Regions from separate parts of the Bradyrhizobium sp. IC3123 genome, predicted to be linked through region 2. Evidence: riboswitches for the same ligand, from Rfam matches in the RefSeq annotation. Region 2 holds a riboswitch; the other holds the start of a gene.

Region 1 (9,288 bases), on a different contig from region 2:
TTGATTTTTTTCAAGCTCAAGTCTCGCGATCCGGAGGCAGCTGCAATCGTCGGCGATCTCGCGCTTGAACACCAGGAAGTCGTCGACCGTTTGCACCACTTCGCGCGAGCTATTGACGCTATCCTCGCGGATCGTGACCTCTTTCGGCAAGACGTCGGCAATATCATACGCGACTTTATAGTACGCGAGCGGCACCACATGATGTGGGAAGAACGAGATTTCTTTCCCGCCGCTCTGAAGGCTCTCTCGGCTAAGGATTGGACCGAAATCGCTTCCGCCCTCACCAATGATGGAGATCCGCTGTTCAGCGAGACAGCGGCAGCGACTTCCGATGCGCTAAGAGCGCATATTCTGCAATTGGAGCAAGAAGCTGAGGCCGAACGGAGCTCGGTCGCGTTGTCGTCCGCCAAGGCCGGCAATCCGTGACACAGCGCCGAGACGGACGGGCCGTATTGACGCGGCCGTTTGACAGCAGGAAGTGGACCTCATGCTCATTCTGTCGAAAGAAAATGGGGGTGCTCGCGGGCACGTAGGCTGCCGCCCCCCCCCCAAAATGGCTTCTGCGCAACGTGATCGCTTCCTCGACCACCGGCGCAAACAGCATGGCGGAGCCTAGCTGAGCTCTGGTTCCGGCACCACAATGTAAACCTCGCAGGTCTGTCAGTTGCGCAGTGATATCGCGCGAAACGGACGCCTCTCGTGTCCGCCGACCGATGAGGACGGACGATTGCCGCCGCGCGGGTGCGGCGAAGCACCCACTCCTTGAGCCCCGCCCCATACGCTCTGAGACATCCGGCCGCAGCCGGTCCTACTCACTGCACGCGAATGCGAGGCACTGCCAGTCCCGGGTACGTTCAGCACCAACAGCAAGGCGCTGGACGTGGATCGCCACGACCAGTTCTGGCGCAATTGGATTTCAACAACCTATGGGGATCCGCATCGTAAATGATGCTCGTTCCTGACGCGTGACCGCTTCACGCGATCCTACATACGTGTATGCGGCGTGCAGCATGCCCTCCCATTGGCCTTGGAGCGGCCATAGGCATCGGCGACACTCCGTAATCAGGTCCAGAAACCTCTGTTTGAGATCTATGAGCGGACCATGCGGAGGGTGTCACGAGCTTGATGATGCCGCGGTGCCGATAGGGTGCTCCTCAGCGCCCAAGCCGAAACCCGACTATCGGGTGGAACCGGTCGACCAAGGACTGCCTTAAGCAAGGTTCAAATTTAGCAACCGCTTATGCATTGGATAAGCTTGCGAGATCCATGGAGCCGGGCTTACGTCGCCCTGATCGAACATAAGGCTCCAGGCAGGAAAGCGCACCGAGTTTGCTGTCCTGCGGCGACCGCCCGGCATGCCCCCTCGCTGCTGTCGTAATCGTGCCGACGTGCTCATGAGCGACAAACCTTGGTGTAGATTCTAACTCTCAGGCTATACGGTCGCATACCACGGCATAATTGAGCTACGCTGATCTTGTGCTTCAACTCGGCTCAGATTTTCGGCGAATGTCCTCGCCGTGATCGAACTGGCGGCTTCGCCGATGGAAGTCCGCGCGAATGCGTCAGCTTCGCTCCTCCCAGACTTTCGCCCGGCCCGCTAAGCGGGGCGGGGCATTTTTTATGTTCCTAAGGCTCCCGCGCAAATGACCACAAGCGGATCAGCTTTGTCGAAAAGAGACCGAAGCCCGGATCAACGGCCTCGCGGATCGAATGCAGCGCGCAGTTCGCGGGCGGCAGTGACCATGTTCGCTAGCGCTGGCCGAACCTCCTCCCATTTGCGCGTCTTCAGGCCGCAGTCTGGATTGATCCAGAGCTGCGAATCCTGCAGCCGCGTCCGAGCCAACACCATCAGCTCCTTCATTTCGCTCGTCTCGGGAACGCGTGGAGAGTGGATGTCGTACACGCCCGGCCCGATCTGATTTGGATATTCGTAGTTCCTGAACGCGTCGAGTAGTTCCATTTTCGAGCGCGATGTCTCGATCGAGATGACATCCGCGTCCATTGCAGCGATCGCACCAATGATGTCGTTGAACTCCGAGTAGCACATATGCGTATGAATTTGCGTTTGATCGGCGACGCCCGATGAACAGATGCGGAAGCAATCGACGGCCCAGTCGAGATAAGCCGCCCACTCCGATCGACGCAACGGCAATCCTTCGCGGACTGCAGCTTCGTCGATCTGGATCATGGTCGCACCAGCATTCTCGAGATCGCGGACTTCGTCTCGGATCGCGAGCGCAATCTGGCGGCAGACCTCGCTTCTGGGAATATCATCCCGAACAAAGGACCAGTTCAAGATCGTCACCGGTCCGGTCAACATCGCTTTCATCGGCTTCCTTGTTAGTGATTGCGCGTAGCGCCACCAGTCCACGGTGATAGGCTTCGGCCGTGCTACATCGCCAAACAGGATCGGTGGCCTGACGCAGCGCGAGCCGTAGGACTGCACCCATCCGCTCTTGGTAAATACGAAGCCGGCGAGTTGCTCGCCGAAGTACTGCACCATGTCATTGCGCTCAAACTCGCCGTGCACGAGGACGTCAAGACCGATGTCCTCCTGCCAACGTACGGCGCGCGCAGTCTCCTCCTTGAGGAACTTGTCGTATTGCTCGTCGCTTATCGCACCTCGCGCATGCGCCGCACGGGCATTCCGGATCTCTGTGGTCTGCGGAAATGATCCGATCGTCGTGGTAGGAAAAGCCGGTAGTCCGAATCGATTGCTTTGGATCTCGGCCCGACGGGCAAATGGGCTCGCGCGCCGACACATGGTCTGGTCGATCGCTCTCATCCGGACAGCGACATTGGCATCACGGATTTTCGGCGAAGTCCGGCGGACAGTCGCGGCACCTTCCGACTCGGCAAGAGCTAACGCAACATTCTGGTCGCCTGCGAGTGCACGCGCTAGGATCGCAAGCTCCCGCATCTTCTGGACCGAGAAAGCAAGCCAGCTCTTGACGTCGGAAGCGAGGCCGGTCTCGAGTTCAACATCGACCGGCACATGAAGCAGCGAGCAGGATGGGGCGATCTGTACACGATCCTTGCCGAGCTTCGCAATCGCGGGTTCGAGCCGCTGGCGCAGCGACGACAAATTCGACCGCCATACATTCCGACCGTCGACGACACCGAGCGACATGACGAGATCACTTCGGCCGCCAGCGATGATCTGGTGCAACAACTGTGGCGCTCGAACCAGATCGAGGTGCAGCCCGGCAACTGGCAGGCTCAAGGCGGTGTCCAGATTGTCGCCGAGGTCGCCGAAATAGCTGGCAACCATGAGCTTGATCGCCGGCCCCTCCTTGGCGAGCCGGTCATAGGCATGTCGCAAAGATTTTCGCGTCCCCTCATCCAGATCAAGAACTAGGCTGGGCTCGTCGAACTGAACCCAATTTGCCCCACGTTTGGCCAATTCCTGCATAACCTCGATATAGGGCGGTATCAGTTCATCCAGCAGTGAGAGTGGCTGGAACGTGGGATCGGGACTCTTGCCGAGCTTTAGGAATGTGACCGGCCCGATCAGGACGGGGCGGGTCTGAAAGCCAAGGGCCTTGGCTTCCTCATACTCCTCGATCGGCTTGCGAGAGCATAGCCTGAAAGTCTGTCCCCTGTGAAACTCGGGGACCATATAGTGATAGTTGGTGTCGAACCACTTGGTCATCTCCTGCGCGGGTGCGCCAAATCCGCGCGGTCCGTGACCGCAACTCGCTTCCTGGTCGTCGCATTGTGAACCGCGGGCCATGGCGAAGTATGTCTTGAGCGAAACGGATTCGGCTTTCGAGGCGTAGATCTCCGGGATGGCGCCAACCATGACACTTGTGTCGAGCACCTGGTCATACAGCGAGAAATCGTTCGATGGAATGACCGTGACGCCGATAGATTTCTGACGGGCCCAATTCGCGGCACGCAGGCCAGCTGCGTCCTCGAGCAGCTGCTGTTCGCTGCTTTTTCCGGCCCAGTAGCTTTCTAGAGCGACTTTGAGCTCGCGCCTTGGACCGATGCGTGGCGTTCCGAGCGTGGCAACAGGGAGGGAGAGAAGAGACATAGCGTTAACCCATGTTGGGGGCAAAGGCCATGGCGGACGCAGGCAGGGGAAGTCGCGGTGCGACGGCTGCTTGGCGCACCACCGGGACACCCCGCCCGTGGACGAATATAGTGTCGGGGCAGGTCTCCTGGCTCGCAGGTCATCGCTGCTGTCCGGCCTTCCCGAAGCCGCGCAGGCTTCAGTGACGTCGTTGGACAGCGGCTCGCCGCTCACAGTTGCGGGGGCAGCGCCGGCATTTTCACCGGCTTCCCTCTTAGCTCCGGATCAAATGGAAACCGGAGAACCTCGACGACTTGGATTATCGGCAAGAGCAGTCTTCCGTCAACCTCTCAGATCATGTCTCAAGCTGATGCTGCGACATCTGCTACGCGAATGACCGTGCATCTCTAGCATTGAGATGATGTAGCAGTGCTCTCCAATCAGCGATACCGCAATGAGCATCGCAGTTGCCCGCGGGTTGCACGCCAGATCGGTGGAAAGGACAAATGCGGCTTGCGCGGTCGGGGCCGCTGCCTCGAGCAGAACGCATTTGTCGCCAGTCCCAGCTTCCCAGCGGTTTTTCGAGCACGCGCGCCATCCAGCCACCTTCTCGACCAACAGGATCAGTGTTGAATAGGCCAAGACACCTGGCTAAGCCAGCAACTTACAACTTACCCGGGCAGCACGTTTGATTTGCGGTGCCAGCCACACCCCAAATGCTCGGCGAAGATCGGCTTGCCGTCGTTCGCCATCGAGTACAAAGCGCGCCTGACTGAGGCTGTTCTCGACTTCCGGAGCGCCGGACGTCGCGAAAGGAGCGCCAAACGCGCCATGGCCCCTTGGCCGAAAGTGCCCGAAGGCATGGCAGCGATCAAAAGCCCACATTCCGGCAACGATAACCGAACCACACGGTTCAATGACGGCAAACGTGCTGCCACTTCTCATCAGGAACTTGGCACCGAGGCGTTCCGCTGTGCCGTCGAACATCCGGTGCGTGACGGGGATGCATAAGCCGTGCTGGAGAGGTTGAACGGAAACATCGAGACATGCGCCAGTCGGAAAGTCGACAAAGAGGACACAAAACCGGTGCGAATTGCCGTCTATTATCTGGCACGAAGAATGCACGTCCTCTGCCTGCCCAGTCCTCCTGCTGGGCATGTCCAGCACAGCAAATTGAGGCTGTCGGTGGCAGTGAAGTTAGCGGCGCGTGACATAGAGGGGAGCGCCTGCTCGCACGGGAAAACCAGTGGTCGCCCCGTCGCGTCGCCGCTAACTTCTTGCGCTCGCGCATAACAGGTTGAAGGTTGCCTGCTCTGGAATGACGTGTGGATGAGACCGGATAGGCCGACGGTTATGAAGAAAACGTCAGGAAGACGCGCGCTATGGCTTTGGCTCGGTCGATCCCTGATCTGCCTGGCCGGGCTGGCTGCGACGAGCAACACTGTTCGCGCTAACGACAGCCCCCTTGTCGAAAGAGTCAAGTCAACGTGGCGAGCGCAAGACGGTGAGACAATAGAACAAGTTATCTCCAACGTCTCGAAGGTGGCACAGTTCGTCCCTCGGATGTGGGGCGTCGCTGAACTTGACCAAAATGAATATGTTTTTGTTTCTTGGACCAGGCACCGGGATGATAAATCAGACGAAGAGTACGTTATCACCTGGAAGGTCGCGCTCGACGGGACGATTGAACTTGCGTCGACCTATGCGAAGCCAATGGAATTGGGCTGGCGCGCCTTCGCGCTCTCGTTGATCGCCAGTGAAGTCAAGGATGGCGAAAGGGACGCAAATCTTGGCTTTCTGCATGACCCGGCCAACTTCAACTTTGTGACGACCATGCAAGGTCGGCTCGGTGATCTTCTGCGGCAGGGCAGCTGCACTATCGTTGATCCTGTTGGAGTGGACTACTTGCCGAAGCAGAATGACAAGCCGACCGAGAAAGGTGATCTGTGGCGCGTTTTGCTTGTGGTGAACTGTAATATCCCAGGGCCCCGCTATTTTACATACAACGGGGTCATCACTTTCGAGAAGAGCGAAGGACAAGATTGGGAGCCGCAATCCTCCTTTGCCAAGCGTATCGCGGCTTTTCCTCCTGGCTCCTGGTTCGCTCGCATGGAGCCAAAGGAACGGGAGGATTAGAAGGGAGCTAAAGGCCTCGGTAAATGATCGCGCAGAGCAAGATCGCGCCGTAGCTCCTGCAGGGCCGAACGCCTCAGAGCAACGGCAAGACTATCAGCTCTAAACTCTCCGGTGTTTACACCTTGAACAGTCGCGAGCTTTCCCGCGGCCTTCAGCCGGCCATCGAGAAAATGGGGCAGCACGATTACCTCCGATTCTTTCTGCGAGGAGTCGAGCTCAGCGGCGCGTGCCGCCTTGCGAGAGGCGGCTTGACCTCGGCGCACCCCACGCAGTGGAAGGACACCATTTGCGAGAGAACCAGCTCTCCATGCCATTCTTCACGGGACTGGGCCTGCAGATGCCTCGGGCCCAAGCCCGATCCGGCGTGCGAACCGCGCATCGCGCGACTGACTGGCACCCGCAAGAGCGTGACCATTCCGAGGCCGAGGTGGCACGCGGGATCGACTGCTGCGACGAAACCGGTTAATAGGGTAATGGGGCAGTGTTAGCGGCCCCGGCTTGACCACCGGTCCTTCGAGTGCCCCCAACGAGGAGCCGGAGCCGTGCGCGAGGCATCGAAGACCGGACTGAGTCGCCCGCTAGATTTCCTCGCACGCATTCGTCTGCGCATCGTAGATCCGGATTTGAAGCATGGGAAAGCGCTTCTTTAGTTCTGCTCCACCTGCCCTGGCGCCGTCTTTGGTTGCGAATTCAGCTCTGAGTCGGCCATCCACTTCAAGCGCGTAAGAAGAGACGGGCAATTCCCGGGGGGCTGAAACCATTTCATTTCCATTGGGTAGTGAGGTGGCTCAGAATGATGTGTAGCTTGAGTCGGCCATACCACACCAGAGCTACCTGCTCGGATGCCGCGATGGGCCTTGTGGATTGACGCCTCGCACCGAATGGCATCAGGACGGCACTCGCGATCGTCCGAACACGCGGGCGGCTTACCCCTCGCCGGTGCGTATACGAAGTAGCCACGGCTCCACATGGTTGTCCTTAAATTTTCCCGGCGCAAACGCATGCCCTCATGCCGTGCTGGGTAACTCTCAACACGTGAGTACGGGGAAGCGCACAACGAAAGAGCGGCCGCCAGTCGCGCCGACCGGGTCATGAAAAATCCTGGCCTTCTCCGAACGGGGCCGCGGCACCACCCGACCATCCCGGCTGGCTCTCAAGAGAGCTCCTGGTTTTCCGCGGTTTGCGCAAACGATACCGATTCACTTGCGCTGCGAGCGTTGAGCTGGACTCCGTGGCGCCTTTCGTCCAAATCTCTGATAGGACGCGAGACCAGATTTCTTTCGAACGTCGGTCTTTCCGTGGCAAGAACTTAAAATGTCATCGCTCTCGCCGAAACCGTCGGCAGCCTTCTGTGTGCCGATGGGGGTTGGCACAAAGCATAGCCAGGTTGCTGTCCTCCACGCCTGACTTCCACTCGACTGTCACAATTCACAGGCGCTTTTCTTCTTCAATCGCGTGAGAAACAGCGTTCCGAGGCTCGGCTTTCTCCCGCATGCCGAGTTGGCGGCTGAGCGATGGGGATCTCCTCCTCAGGCCGAGAGAGGGTGCTGTGCGCGCCCACTGAGTGAGACCGGTGAGGCTCGAAGGATACCGCGATACGCACACCGGAAGAAATCGCTTGAACCTCACGCAGCGTCAGGTCGTAGCTTGGAAATGAGGGCCAAGCTTTCATAAAGCAAACGTCGAAAGATGCGGCCCGATAACGGACATAGTGCGTTTAAGCGTCGAACGCGGCGCCGGATCGCACGTGAACATGAATCAAGACGAAAGGCTATTGTCGGAATGAAACACCGCGTAATGATGGTCGCATTGTTGGCTGTCATCACATCTCCGGTCTGCGCGGCGAAGCTCAGCGGCCCTCCGCGCATCCTCGACGGCAATACGATCGAGCTCGAGAAAACCACGCTTCGGCTCTCAGGCATCGACGCTCCTGAGACTGACCAGATTTGCCTCGACGCCCACGGCCGGAAATGGGCTTGCGGCGTGGCTGCTCGCGACGAGCTTATCAAGCATTCGAACGGACGAACGTGGGATTGTCATACCACAGGAGTTGATGAATACGGCAGGTCGCGTGGCCGTTGCTTCATCGAAGGCGAGGACGTGAACGCCTGGATGGTACGCTCCGGCTGGGCACTATCGTCGCCTTCTGCCAATACGTACGTTATCTATGAGGTTGTGGCGAGCAAAGCCTATGCGGGGCTGTGGTCGGGGGCGTTCATCGCGCCCTGGGACTGGCGTCGCCGCAACAAGGGGACGATCATCATCGGCGCGAGCTCGGTTCCGATCGACGCTCAGGAGCTCCTGCTCGGATCCGCTTTGCTATCGGACCCGCCCTCGTCAGAGTGTCTGATAAAAGGCACCGTGGGCCACAACGGCGAGCGACTTTATCACTTGCCCGGGCAATTCGGTTACGAACAAATCGACATGACGAAGAAGCCCGGTGAACGCTGGCTCTGCAGCGAATCGGAAGCCGAAGCGACCGGGTGGCGCAAAGCCGCGCGATGAGGTGAGATGCATGCATGCAGGCCATTATCCGAATATGTCCTATCTGACCAAGATCGCGCCTTCGCGCCGCTCGCTGTTGCTGTTCGCTGTTTCGGCGGCTTGCCTGCGGCTTGACAACAACATTGTCGATGCGAAGGAAGCAAAAACGCCGCCCAAGCCGAATAACCTGCTCTCGCCGGATGCTGCCCTGAAGCGGCTGATGGAAGGTAACGATCGTTATGTCCATGGCGTATCACGAGGCGACGATTTCAAGCGCGAGCGCTCTGTTTTGGTGGATGGGCAAAATCCATATGCCGCGGTTCTGAGCTGCGCCGATTCTCGCGTGGCGCCTGAACTTGTCTTCGGCAGCGGACTCGGTGATCTGTTTGTCTGCCGCCTCGCCGGCAACTTCGCCAACGATGACACGGTCGCCAGTATGGAATATGCGGTCGCCGTGCTGAATACGCCGCTGATCCTGGTACTTGGCCACGATCATTGCGGTGCGATAGACGCCACGATCAAGTCGCTCCACGACGATAAGCCGCCGCCGGGGCACATTTCATCCCTCATCGCTGCGCTTGCGCCTGCAGTAACAGCATCTCGCCAGCAAACAGGTGACACGTTCGCAGAAGCAACCCGACGAAATGTAGTCG
Region 2 (9,288 bases):
GGCGCGTCCGCGTGGGCTTGTCGCAGATTGGCGCAGGCCCCGCAGCGCTGGTCGTCCATTCCGGGACCATTCGGGCCGCGCTCTGCATCGCACTCGACCTGACGCCGCAAGTCGCCTTGCGCTTCGTGATCGATCCGCTGTCGCTGACCCGGATCGACCGGCTCGCGGGCGGCTGGCGTGTCGTCTGCGTGAATCAGCGAGTCAGCTAGGCCGATCCGGCACGTTGGCCTGCGCGAACGTCGCCATGCCGTTGTGAAGTGCGCAAGCAGAGCGGACCAGCGGCAGCGCGATGGCGGCACCCGATCCCTCGCCAAGCCTGAGATCGAGGCTGATCAGCGGCTGCACGTTCAGCGCGCGCAACACCAGCCGATGTCCCTGCTCGGCCGATTGATGCGAGGGCAACAGGAACGGCTGGCAGGACGGGTTGAGGCGCGCCGCCGCCAGCGCCGCCACCGAGACGATGAAGCCGTCGATCAACACGGGAATGCGGCGTTGCGCGGCCGCGATGATCGCGCCCGAGATCGCCGCGATCTCGAGGCCGCCGACCGCGCACAGGATTTTTTCGGGCGACGCCCCCGCAACGCCGTGATGCGCGATCGCCGCGTCGATCACCCGCGCCTTGTGCGCGCGGCCCGACGCATCGACGCCGGTCCCGCTGCCCGCGATCTCTCCGGCGCTGACACTGAGCAGACTCGCGGCAATCGCCGCCGACGTCGTGGTGTTGCCGATCCCCATCTCGCCGAAGATCAAGAGATCAGGCCGGCCGGCCTCGGCGCGCACCACCGCGCGCTGGCCGGCCTCGAAGGCGAAGGCCAATTCCGCCGGAATGAGCGCGGCCCCGACACTGAAATCGCGCGTGCCGCTGCGCGGCTTGTCGGTGACGATTCCCGCCATCTGCTCATCGGCCAGCGTGCCGGCGTCGACCACCTCGAGGCTCGAACCCAGCTCGCGCGCCAGCACCGAGATCGCGGCGCCTCCGGCCGCAAAATTTGCCATCATCGCGATGGTGACGGCTTGCGGATAGGCCGACACGCCCTGCGCGACGATGCCGTGGTCGCCGGCGAAGACGATGATCGGCACCCGCGCGGCGCGCGGCTGCCCGGTCGCCTGCAAGCCCGCAAGCTCGATCGCGAGCTGCTCGAGCCGGCCGAGCGCGCCGGTCGGCTTCGTCAGTTGCGCCTGCCGCGCGATGGCCGCCTCGCGATCACCTTCGGAGACCTCGGGGCAGTTCTGATATATCCATTCGGGAAGCATGCTGCCTCGCTCAACGCCTGCGCTTGATGATATAGCTGTCCATGATCCAGCCGTGCCGCTCACGCGCCTCTTGCCGCAACGCGACGATGCGCGGGCCGACCTCGGCCAGCGCGCCGGACATGAGGATCTGATCGGGCATGCCGAGATAGGCCCCCCACCAGATGTCAAGCCCGGCCGGATCGAGCGACTGAAACGCCGTGCCGCCATCGAGCATCACGACGACGGTATCGACACCCTGCGGCCAGTCGCCTTCGCGCAGGCGCCGCCCCGTCGTGACCAGGAACGGCTCGCCGATATCGTTGAGCGGCAGCGCATGCGCCGCGCACAGCGCCTGGATCGAGGTGATGCCTGGCACAACTTCGATTGTCGGCAATGGATCGAGCCGCCGCGCAATGCGCAGCGAGGAGTCGTAGAGCGACGGATCGCCCCAGATCAGCAGCGCGACCTTGCCGCCACCTTCGAGGTGCCGTGCGATCGTCTGCGACCAGGTCGCGGCCACCGCATCGTGCCAATCGTCGACGCCCTTGCGGTAGTCCGCCTCGGTCGCATCGCGCACGGGAAGATCGAATTCGGCGATGCGCGTCGTCTTGTCGGTGAGCACGCCGGCGCAGATCGTCCGCCTGAGATCGGCAAGATCGGACTTCGCGGTCCCCTTGCGCGGAATCAGGATGAGATCGGCCGCGTTGATGGCCCGGGTCGCGGCGCGCGTGAGCTGCTCGGGATCGCCGCAACCGATGCCTATCAGGGAGAGCGTGAGCATCGCGAGCGCGACGGGCGGCCACGGCGGCCGCCCTTTCGCTGGTCTCTCAGGCCGCGTTGTGCAGGCGCGGCGTGACGAGGCCGGGCGCGGTGACGCCACGCAGCGACTTCGCCAGCGCCAGCACGGCGAGATCGGCGAGCGGCTCGATCACGATCACCAGCGCATAGGATCCGGCGAAGGCCGCGATGTTGGCGAGGTTGGTCGCAGCGAAGCCGGAGCCGTAGAGCGCCCAGAACGCCACCCAGGCGACGATGCCGGACTGGTAGGCGGTCGAGAGCGCCAGCGCCTGGCGGTATTGCAGATCGACGTAAGCCGTCTTGCGCGGAATGATCCGGCTCGCCAGCGCCTGGATCGCGAACAGCGGCACCAGAAGCGTGGTGACGTTCATGCCGTATTGCGGCAGATCGGTCGGCACGAACAACACGCCCTGGAGCAGCAGGCCGAACGCGAGGCCGAAGGCCGCAGGCGCAGCACCAAACAGCAGGAACAGGGTCGAGCCGAGGATGAAGTGCACCTCGGAGACGCCGACCGGGAAATGCGGCAGGACCTGGAAGAAAGTGAAGACGAGGCCCGTGGTGGCGAGCGTGCGCGCCGCGAACGAGCCGGCGCCCTGCTCTCGCACGGTCTCGACCGCAAGCTTCAAGGCAACGCCGCCTGCGGCGATGCCGGTTGCGTAACTCAATACGAGCTTGGCGCCCGTCACGATCTCGGGTTCGATATGCATGGCTCAATTCCTTCCTGCCGTCACACCCGACGGCCTTGGCCTCAATACGTGCACGGCCGGTCTCCTGGCTCGCGGTTCACTGGGTTCTCCGGCCTTCCCGGACCTTGCGGTCCAGTGGCGGTTCGGAGGCCCTCACCGCTTACAGTCGCGGGGGCGGCTGGGGTTTTGGGCGCCGCAACTGGGTCCGCCCATCCCCATTCCCGATTATGCTCCGGCGCTTTGCGCCGCGTCGAGCACCATGCCGCTCTTGTGTGCCCCTTTCGCATCGCGGGCGTCAAGGGGCGAACCGCTGCCGGAGCCGTCATGCCGGATATTCTCCTGCGAGCGCGCCGAACAGGATGACGGCAGCGGTGGAAGCGGCGCCGCCGCGTCCAAGCTGCTCGGCAAGCTCGGCAATCGTGGTGCGGACCAATCGTTCGTCAGATCGCCCGAGGGATTCGGCGAACAGCGCCGGAGTGTTGGGAGCGAGCCCGTGCGCGATCAATTTCGCGGCAAGCGCCGGAAAGGTGCGCCGGCCCATATAGACCACGGTCGTCGCCTCGGGATCGGCCAGCGCCGCCCAATTCAGATTGGGCGGCAGCTCGCCCGTGACGTCAGCGCCGGTGATGAACTGCACCCGGCGGGAGGTATGCCGGCGGGTCAGGGGAATACCGGCCTGGGCGGCGGCGACACAGGCGGATGTGACGCCGGGAACGATTTCGTAGCCGATGCCGGCCTCGCGCAGCGTTTCCAGTTCTTCCTCGAGCCGGCCGAAAATGCCGGCATCGCCGGACTTGAGCCGCACCACGCGCGCGCCGGTTGCGGCATAGTCGACCAGGAGACGGTTGACGTGGTGCTGCTTGGTCGAGGGACGCCCGGCCCGCTTTCCCACCGCAACGAGATTGGCGCCGGGCCGGGCGAGATCGAGGATCGCGCCGGAGGCAAGATCGTCATAGAGCACGACGTCGGCCTCGCGCAGCCGCGCCGCGCCTTTCACCGTGAGGAGTTCGGGATCGCCGGGGCCGGCGGAGACGAAAGAGACGAAGCCGCTCACCGGTCCTCCGCAATCAGATGGAAGAACGTGCCGGTGGCATGGCCACGGCGCGAGCCGGTCTCGGCAATGACCGTGCCGGTCGCATCGTGCACGACCGCGAGCGGCGTATCGGGCTGGGCGAGGATGGTCGAATAGTGGAACTCGTGGCCGCGCAGGCGCGCGCCAGGCTGATGCCCCGGCATCGGCGCAGCCAGTTCAGCAAGACGATAGCCGAGATGCATGCGGCGCTTGGCAAAGCTGGTCTCGAGGCCAAGCAGCCCCGCCATCTCATGGCTGATACCGTCGGCGTCGGTGAGGCCTGTGCCCAGCACCATATAGCCTCCGCATTCACCATGCACCGGCCGCGTCTCGGCGAAAGCGCGCAAGCCGCTGCGAAAGCGCGCATTGGCCGCGATCTTTCCCGCATGCAGCTCAGGATAGCCGCCCGGCAGCCAGCACACGTCGGCGCTCGCGTCGGGCGCTTCGTCGGCCAGCGGCGAGAACGGCGCGATCTCGGCGCCCGCGGCGCGCCAGGCTTCCAGCATATGCGGATAGACGAACGAGAACGCCGCATCGCGCGCCAGCGCGATGCGCTGGCCGGGCGGCCTCACGTTCAAGCCGTTCGCCACAGCTTGCGGCGACCATTGGCCTGCCGCGTGGAGCACCGCATCGAGATCGACGTGCTCGGCGACAAAGCGCGCGGCCTCGTCGATCAGCTCGCCGATCTCGGCCTGCTCCTCGGCCTGCACGAGGCCGAGATGCCGCTTCGGCAGGCTGATCTCGGCATGGCGCGGCAGCGCGCCAAACACTTTGATGCCGGCCTCCTTCAGCGCGCGCCGCACCAGATCCTCATGGCGCGGGCTGGCGACGCGATTGAGCACGACGCCCGCAAGGCGCACGCCGGCGCGGTAATCGCGAAGGCCGGCGGCGATCGCTGCCGCAGTCTGCGCCTGGCCGGAGGGATCGATCACCAGAACCACCGGCCAACCCAGCATCTCCGCGATATCAGCGGTCGCTCCCGTGCCGGAGACACCGCGCGCAGCGACACCGTCGAACAGGCCCATCGATCCCTCGGCGAGCACGACATCTGCATCGCCGCCACGGCTGACGAGATGCGCGATGGTGCTGCGATCCATCGCCCAGCTGTCGACGTTGACCGAGGCGCGTTCCGTGGCCGCGGCGTGGAAGGCGGGATCGATATAGTCGGGGCCGCTCTTGAAGCACTGCACGTTCAAGCCGCGCTTGCGCCAGGCGCGGGCGAGCGCCAGCGTCAGCGTCGTCTTGCCGACGCCGGAGGCCGGCGCGGAGATGACAAGGCTCGCCGGCATCACGACGCCTCCGGAAAGCGCGGCTCGGCACCGACCGGCCGGTAGCGGCGGTCGTAGTCGGCGGCATAGAGGCGGCTCTCGTCAAAATCGGCAGCGCCAAGCGTCTTGCCGACCAGGATCAGCGCCGTGCGCTCCATCTCGCCACCCACGAACGCACCGAGCGTTGCAAGCGTCGCGCGCACGATGCGCTGCTCCGGCCAGCTCGCGCGCCAGACGATCGCGACCGGGCAATCCGCGCCGTAATGCGGCGTCAGCTCGGCGACGACCTGGTCGAGCAGATGGATCGACAGGTGGATCGCGAGCACCGCGCCGGTCGCAGCGAACGCGGCGAGCTTCTCGCCCTCGGGCATCGCGCTGGCACGGCCCGGCGTGCGCGTCAGCACGACCGTCTGAGCAAGACCGGGCAGCGTCAGCTCAGCCTCCAGCGCGGCCGCGGCAGCCGAGAACGAGGGAACGCCGGGTGTCACCGAGTAGGGAATCCCGAGCGCACGCAAACGGCGGAGCTGCTCGCCCATCGCCGACCAGATTGAGAGATCGCCGGAATGCAGCCGCGCGACATCCAGGCCTGCCGCATGCGCGGCTGCGATCTCGGCGATGATCTCGTCGAGCGACATTGGCGCGGTGTTGACGATACGTGCGCCGGGCGGGCAATGCGCCAACACGCCTTCCGGCACCAGCGAGCCGGCATAGAGACAAACCGGACTGGCCGCGATCAGATCGCGGCCGCGCAACGTCAGCAGATCGGGTGCGCCCGGCCCGGCACCGATGAAATGCACCGTCATGGGCCGTCTCCTTCGGCAATCGCGGCGGTCGCGGTGCGATCCTGCGAGACAACCCGTGCTGCAATCAACCGCGCGCGCGGACCGGCGACCGCGAGCGCCGCAGCCTCGGCTACAGATCCGGTGCCAAATTTCTCCGCGACGAGCTTCGATTGCGTGGGCGTGTCGATGCCGGCCAGTGTCGCGGCCGGAACGGCCCTGATCGGCACGCCGCATTCACGTGCGAGTTGCTTCAGCGCCTCTATGTCGGCCTTATCGCTGACGGTTGCCATCGCCGCAAGCCCTTCCGCACCGCCCGCAGCGAGCAGCGCTTCACGCAGCGAAGCCAGCGTCACATCGCGCTTGAAGCCGAGTCCGGCGACCTTCATCGCACCACACTCCACTGCACCACGGGGCGTGCTGCCTCCCACGACCGATAGCGGCCGAGCGGGGCGGCATGCGAAATTTCGGCCCGCATCAGTTCGCCGCCGTGACGCCGATGCAGCTCGCCGAGCAGAGCTTCCGTCTCCAGCGTCACAGCATGCGCCACGAGCCGCGCACCCGGCGAGAACCGCGGCCAGATCGCATCAAATAACACTTCGTCGAGACCACCGCCAATGAAGACGGCATCCGCCGCTTCCAACCCGGCAAGAGCTTCCGGTGCCCTGCCCGTGACGACTGTGATCCGATGTGCCAAACCGAAGGCGGCTGCATTCTTGCGGATGTTCGCGGCGCGATCCTCGCGCGCTTCGACTGCACTCGCCGTCCCACCACACAGCGCCCACTCCACGGAGATCGAGCCTGAACCTGCGCCGATATCCCACAACCGTTCGCCGGGCCGCGGCGCCAACGCCGAGAGCGCGAGCGCACGTACCGGCCGCTTGGTGATCTGGCCGTCATGCATGAAGAGGTCGTCCGATAATCCCGAACTGCGGGGCATCCCCTGTCCGCCCTTCGCCTCGACGGCGACGGTGACCAGGTTTCCGGCGAGATCACCGGCAAGACTATCGGCGCGATATTCTGTGACGCTTTCGCGCGGGCCACCGAGGGCGGCGAGCATCCAGAAGGCCGAGGCGCCCCACCCGCGCTCGCTCAACCACCTAGCCAGATCGCCAGCCGCTTTCCCATCGCGCACGAGACAGATGATGCGCGCCCCTCGCGCCAGATGCGGACCGAGACGCTCGAACGGTGCGGCGTGAAGCCCGAGGCAGACGGTGGATTCGAGTCGCCACCCCAGCTGCGCGGCCGCAAGCGAGAAGGTCGAAGGTGCGGGATGCGCGATCCATTCGCCGCTATCGAGCTTCTCGGCGAGGCTTGCGCCAGCGCCATGCCAGAACGGATCGCCGGAGGCGAGCACCACCGTCGGCCTGCCGCGACAGCTCAGCACGACATTCGCATCGAACGGCACCGGCCATGGACGACCGCGGCTGCCAATTTCGGCAAGCGCAAGATGGCGCTCGCCGCCGAACACGGTTTCGGCCTTGGCAAGCGCCTTTCGGCTTGCCTCCGACAGCCCGGCAAGGCCATCTTCGCCGATACCGATGATGGTCAGCCAGGGCTCATTCATGATTCGCGCCCTCATTCTGGGCGGAACGGCCGATGCGAGCCTGCTCGCCGCGGAGATCGCGCGCGCCGGCATCGACGCCGTCTATTCCTATGGCGGCCGCACCCGCGCGCCCGCCGATCAGCCGCTGCCGACGCGCATCGGCGGGTTTGGCGGCGTGAGCGGGCTGGCCGACTACATCCGCCGCGAAGGCATCACGCATGTCATCGACGCGACGCATCCGTTCGCTGCCGAAATGAGCCGTCATGCGGTCGAGGCCTGCGCGGACACCAATGCGCCGCTGATCGCGCTGGAGCGCGCGCCCTGGACCAGGGTGTCCGGCGACAACTGGATCGAGGTCGCCGACGTCAACGCCGCCGTTGCGGCCCTGCCCGAGGTGCCGACAAACGTGTTCCTCGCCATCGGCCGTCAGCACATCGCGCCGTTCGCGGCCAAGCCGCAACATGCCTACACGCTGCGTTTCGTCGATCCGCCCGAAGCGTCGCTGCCCTTCGCGGCCGATGTGATCGTATCGCGTGGCCCCTTCACCCTCGACGGCGAGTTGGAGATGCTGCACACGCGCGGCATCGCCTGGATCGTCGCCCGCAATTCCGGCGGCGACGGCGCGCGCGCCAAGATCGACGCGGCGCGCATGCTCGGCCTTCCCGTAATCATGATCTCGCGACCAGAGCTGCCCGAGCGCCAAAGGGTCGAGAGTGTCACTGACGTGATGCAATGGCTCGGTCATTCTGCGCGCCTCGGCGCATAGACCCAGCGGCCGATGCGGCGCGTCTGCGAATTGCCGACGATGACAAGCGTGCGCATGTCGGCCATCTCGGGCGTCGCCTGGTTCAGCGTCACGATCTCGATCTTTTCATCGGCCGCGCTGATCGCGCGCGCGAAGATCATGAGACGCTCGCCGCAGCCGGCCTCGCGAAGCAGCGCCAGCGCACGGCCGAATCCTTCCGGGCGGCTGGCCGAGCGCGGGTTGTACATCGCGATGGCAAAATCGGCTTCCGCCGCGAGGCGCAGGCGTTTCTCGATCACTGCCCACGGCTTGAGATTGTCGGAGAGGTTGATCGCGCAGAAATCATGGCCGAGCGGCGCGCCGGCACGCGCGGCGGCCGCCAGCATCGCGGTGACGCCGGGCAGCACACGGATCGAAAGCTCACGAAATTCCGGCGCCTGCTCGAGCGCCTCGAACACGGCGGATGCCATCGCGAACACGCCGGGATCGCCGGAAGAGACGACGACGACCTGACCGCCTTCGGCGGCAAGCCGCAGGGCTTCGCTCGCGCGTTGCAGCTCTTCGCGATTGTCGGATGGATGCAGAGTGAGCCCAGGCCGCGGCGGCACGCGCGCGACATAGGGCGCATAGCCCAGAATGTCGGTCGCCGTCGCAAGCGCGGCGGAAACTTCCGGCGTCACAAGCGCGTCGCTGCCCGGCCCGAGGCCCGCGATGGTCAGTGTGCCTGTCATTCGGCGGCATCCAGATGCCGGCCCTTGCCGTGCACGAGCACGATCGCGAAATAGGGACAGTCGGCCGCATCGATCTCGGCGAGCCGCACCACGCGCTCGCCTGGCATGGTGCCACGCTCAACCAGCCAGGCATCGGCGAGCCGCCCGGCGGAGCTGAGCGCGCGGCGCACTTTTGCGAGATTGCGGCCGGTCTTCATGACGACCAGTGCATCGGAATCGCGCATGCGCCGTTCGAGCTCGGCCTCGGGCAGCGTGCCCATCAGCACCGTCGTCACGTCGTCGCCGAGCGCGATCGGCCGGCCGACGCCGTTCCAGCAGCCGACCATGCCGGGAATGCCGGCGATCACCTCGATCTCGACGCGGCCTTGCAGGCGCGTGTGCAGATGCATGAACGATCCGTAAAAGTAAGGATCGCCCTCGCAGAGCACGA

Evidence for each region. Region 2 has a riboswitch for cobalamin ahead of I6F20_RS28960 (energy-coupling factor ABC transporter permease). Riboswitches for the same ligand answer to the same signal wherever they lie in the genome.
Region 1: linked by a shared signal. The riboswitch ahead of metE (5-methyltetrahydropteroyltriglutamate--homocysteine S-methyltransferase) and the one ahead of I6F20_RS28960 (energy-coupling factor ABC transporter permease) in region 2 are both predicted to bind cobalamin.

The regions. Positions count from the first base shown of each region.
Region 1 covers NZ_JADYVF010000023.1:45,536-54,823, forward strand. The annotation lists gene I6F20_RS35975 (hemerythrin domain-containing protein) at 1-426, shown strand, start outside; gene metE (5-methyltetrahydropteroyltriglutamate--homocysteine S-methyltransferase) at 1,691-4,036, opposite strand; cobalamin riboswitch at 4,137-4,339, opposite strand; gene I6F20_RS35985 (hypothetical protein) at 4,751-5,026, shown strand; gene I6F20_RS35990 (nodulate formation efficiency C protein) at 5,369-6,151, shown strand; gene I6F20_RS35995 (thermonuclease family protein) at 7,934-8,656, shown strand; gene I6F20_RS36000 (carbonic anhydrase) at 8,667-9,288, shown strand, end outside.
Region 2 covers NZ_JADYVF010000011.1:135,327-144,614, reverse strand. The annotation lists gene I6F20_RS28975 (histidine phosphatase family protein) at 1-209, shown strand, start outside; gene cobT (nicotinate-nucleotide--dimethylbenzimidazole phosphoribosyltransferase) at 202-1,254, opposite strand; gene cobF (precorrin-6A synthase (deacetylating)) at 1,265-2,014, opposite strand; gene I6F20_RS28960 (energy-coupling factor ABC transporter permease) at 2,061-2,738, opposite strand; cobalamin riboswitch at 2,776-2,994, opposite strand; gene cobA (uroporphyrinogen-III C-methyltransferase) at 3,040-3,771, opposite strand; gene I6F20_RS28950 (cobyrinic acid a,c-diamide synthase CobB) at 3,768-5,078, opposite strand; gene cobM (precorrin-4 C(11)-methyltransferase) at 5,078-5,860, opposite strand; gene I6F20_RS28940 (cobalamin biosynthesis protein) at 5,857-6,225, opposite strand; gene cbiE (precorrin-6y C5,15-methyltransferase (decarboxylating) subunit CbiE) at 6,222-7,403, opposite strand; gene I6F20_RS28930 (cobalt-precorrin-6A reductase) at 7,402-8,148, shown strand; gene cobJ (precorrin-3B C(17)-methyltransferase) at 8,124-8,858, opposite strand; gene I6F20_RS28920 (precorrin-2 C(20)-methyltransferase) at 8,855-9,288, opposite strand, start outside.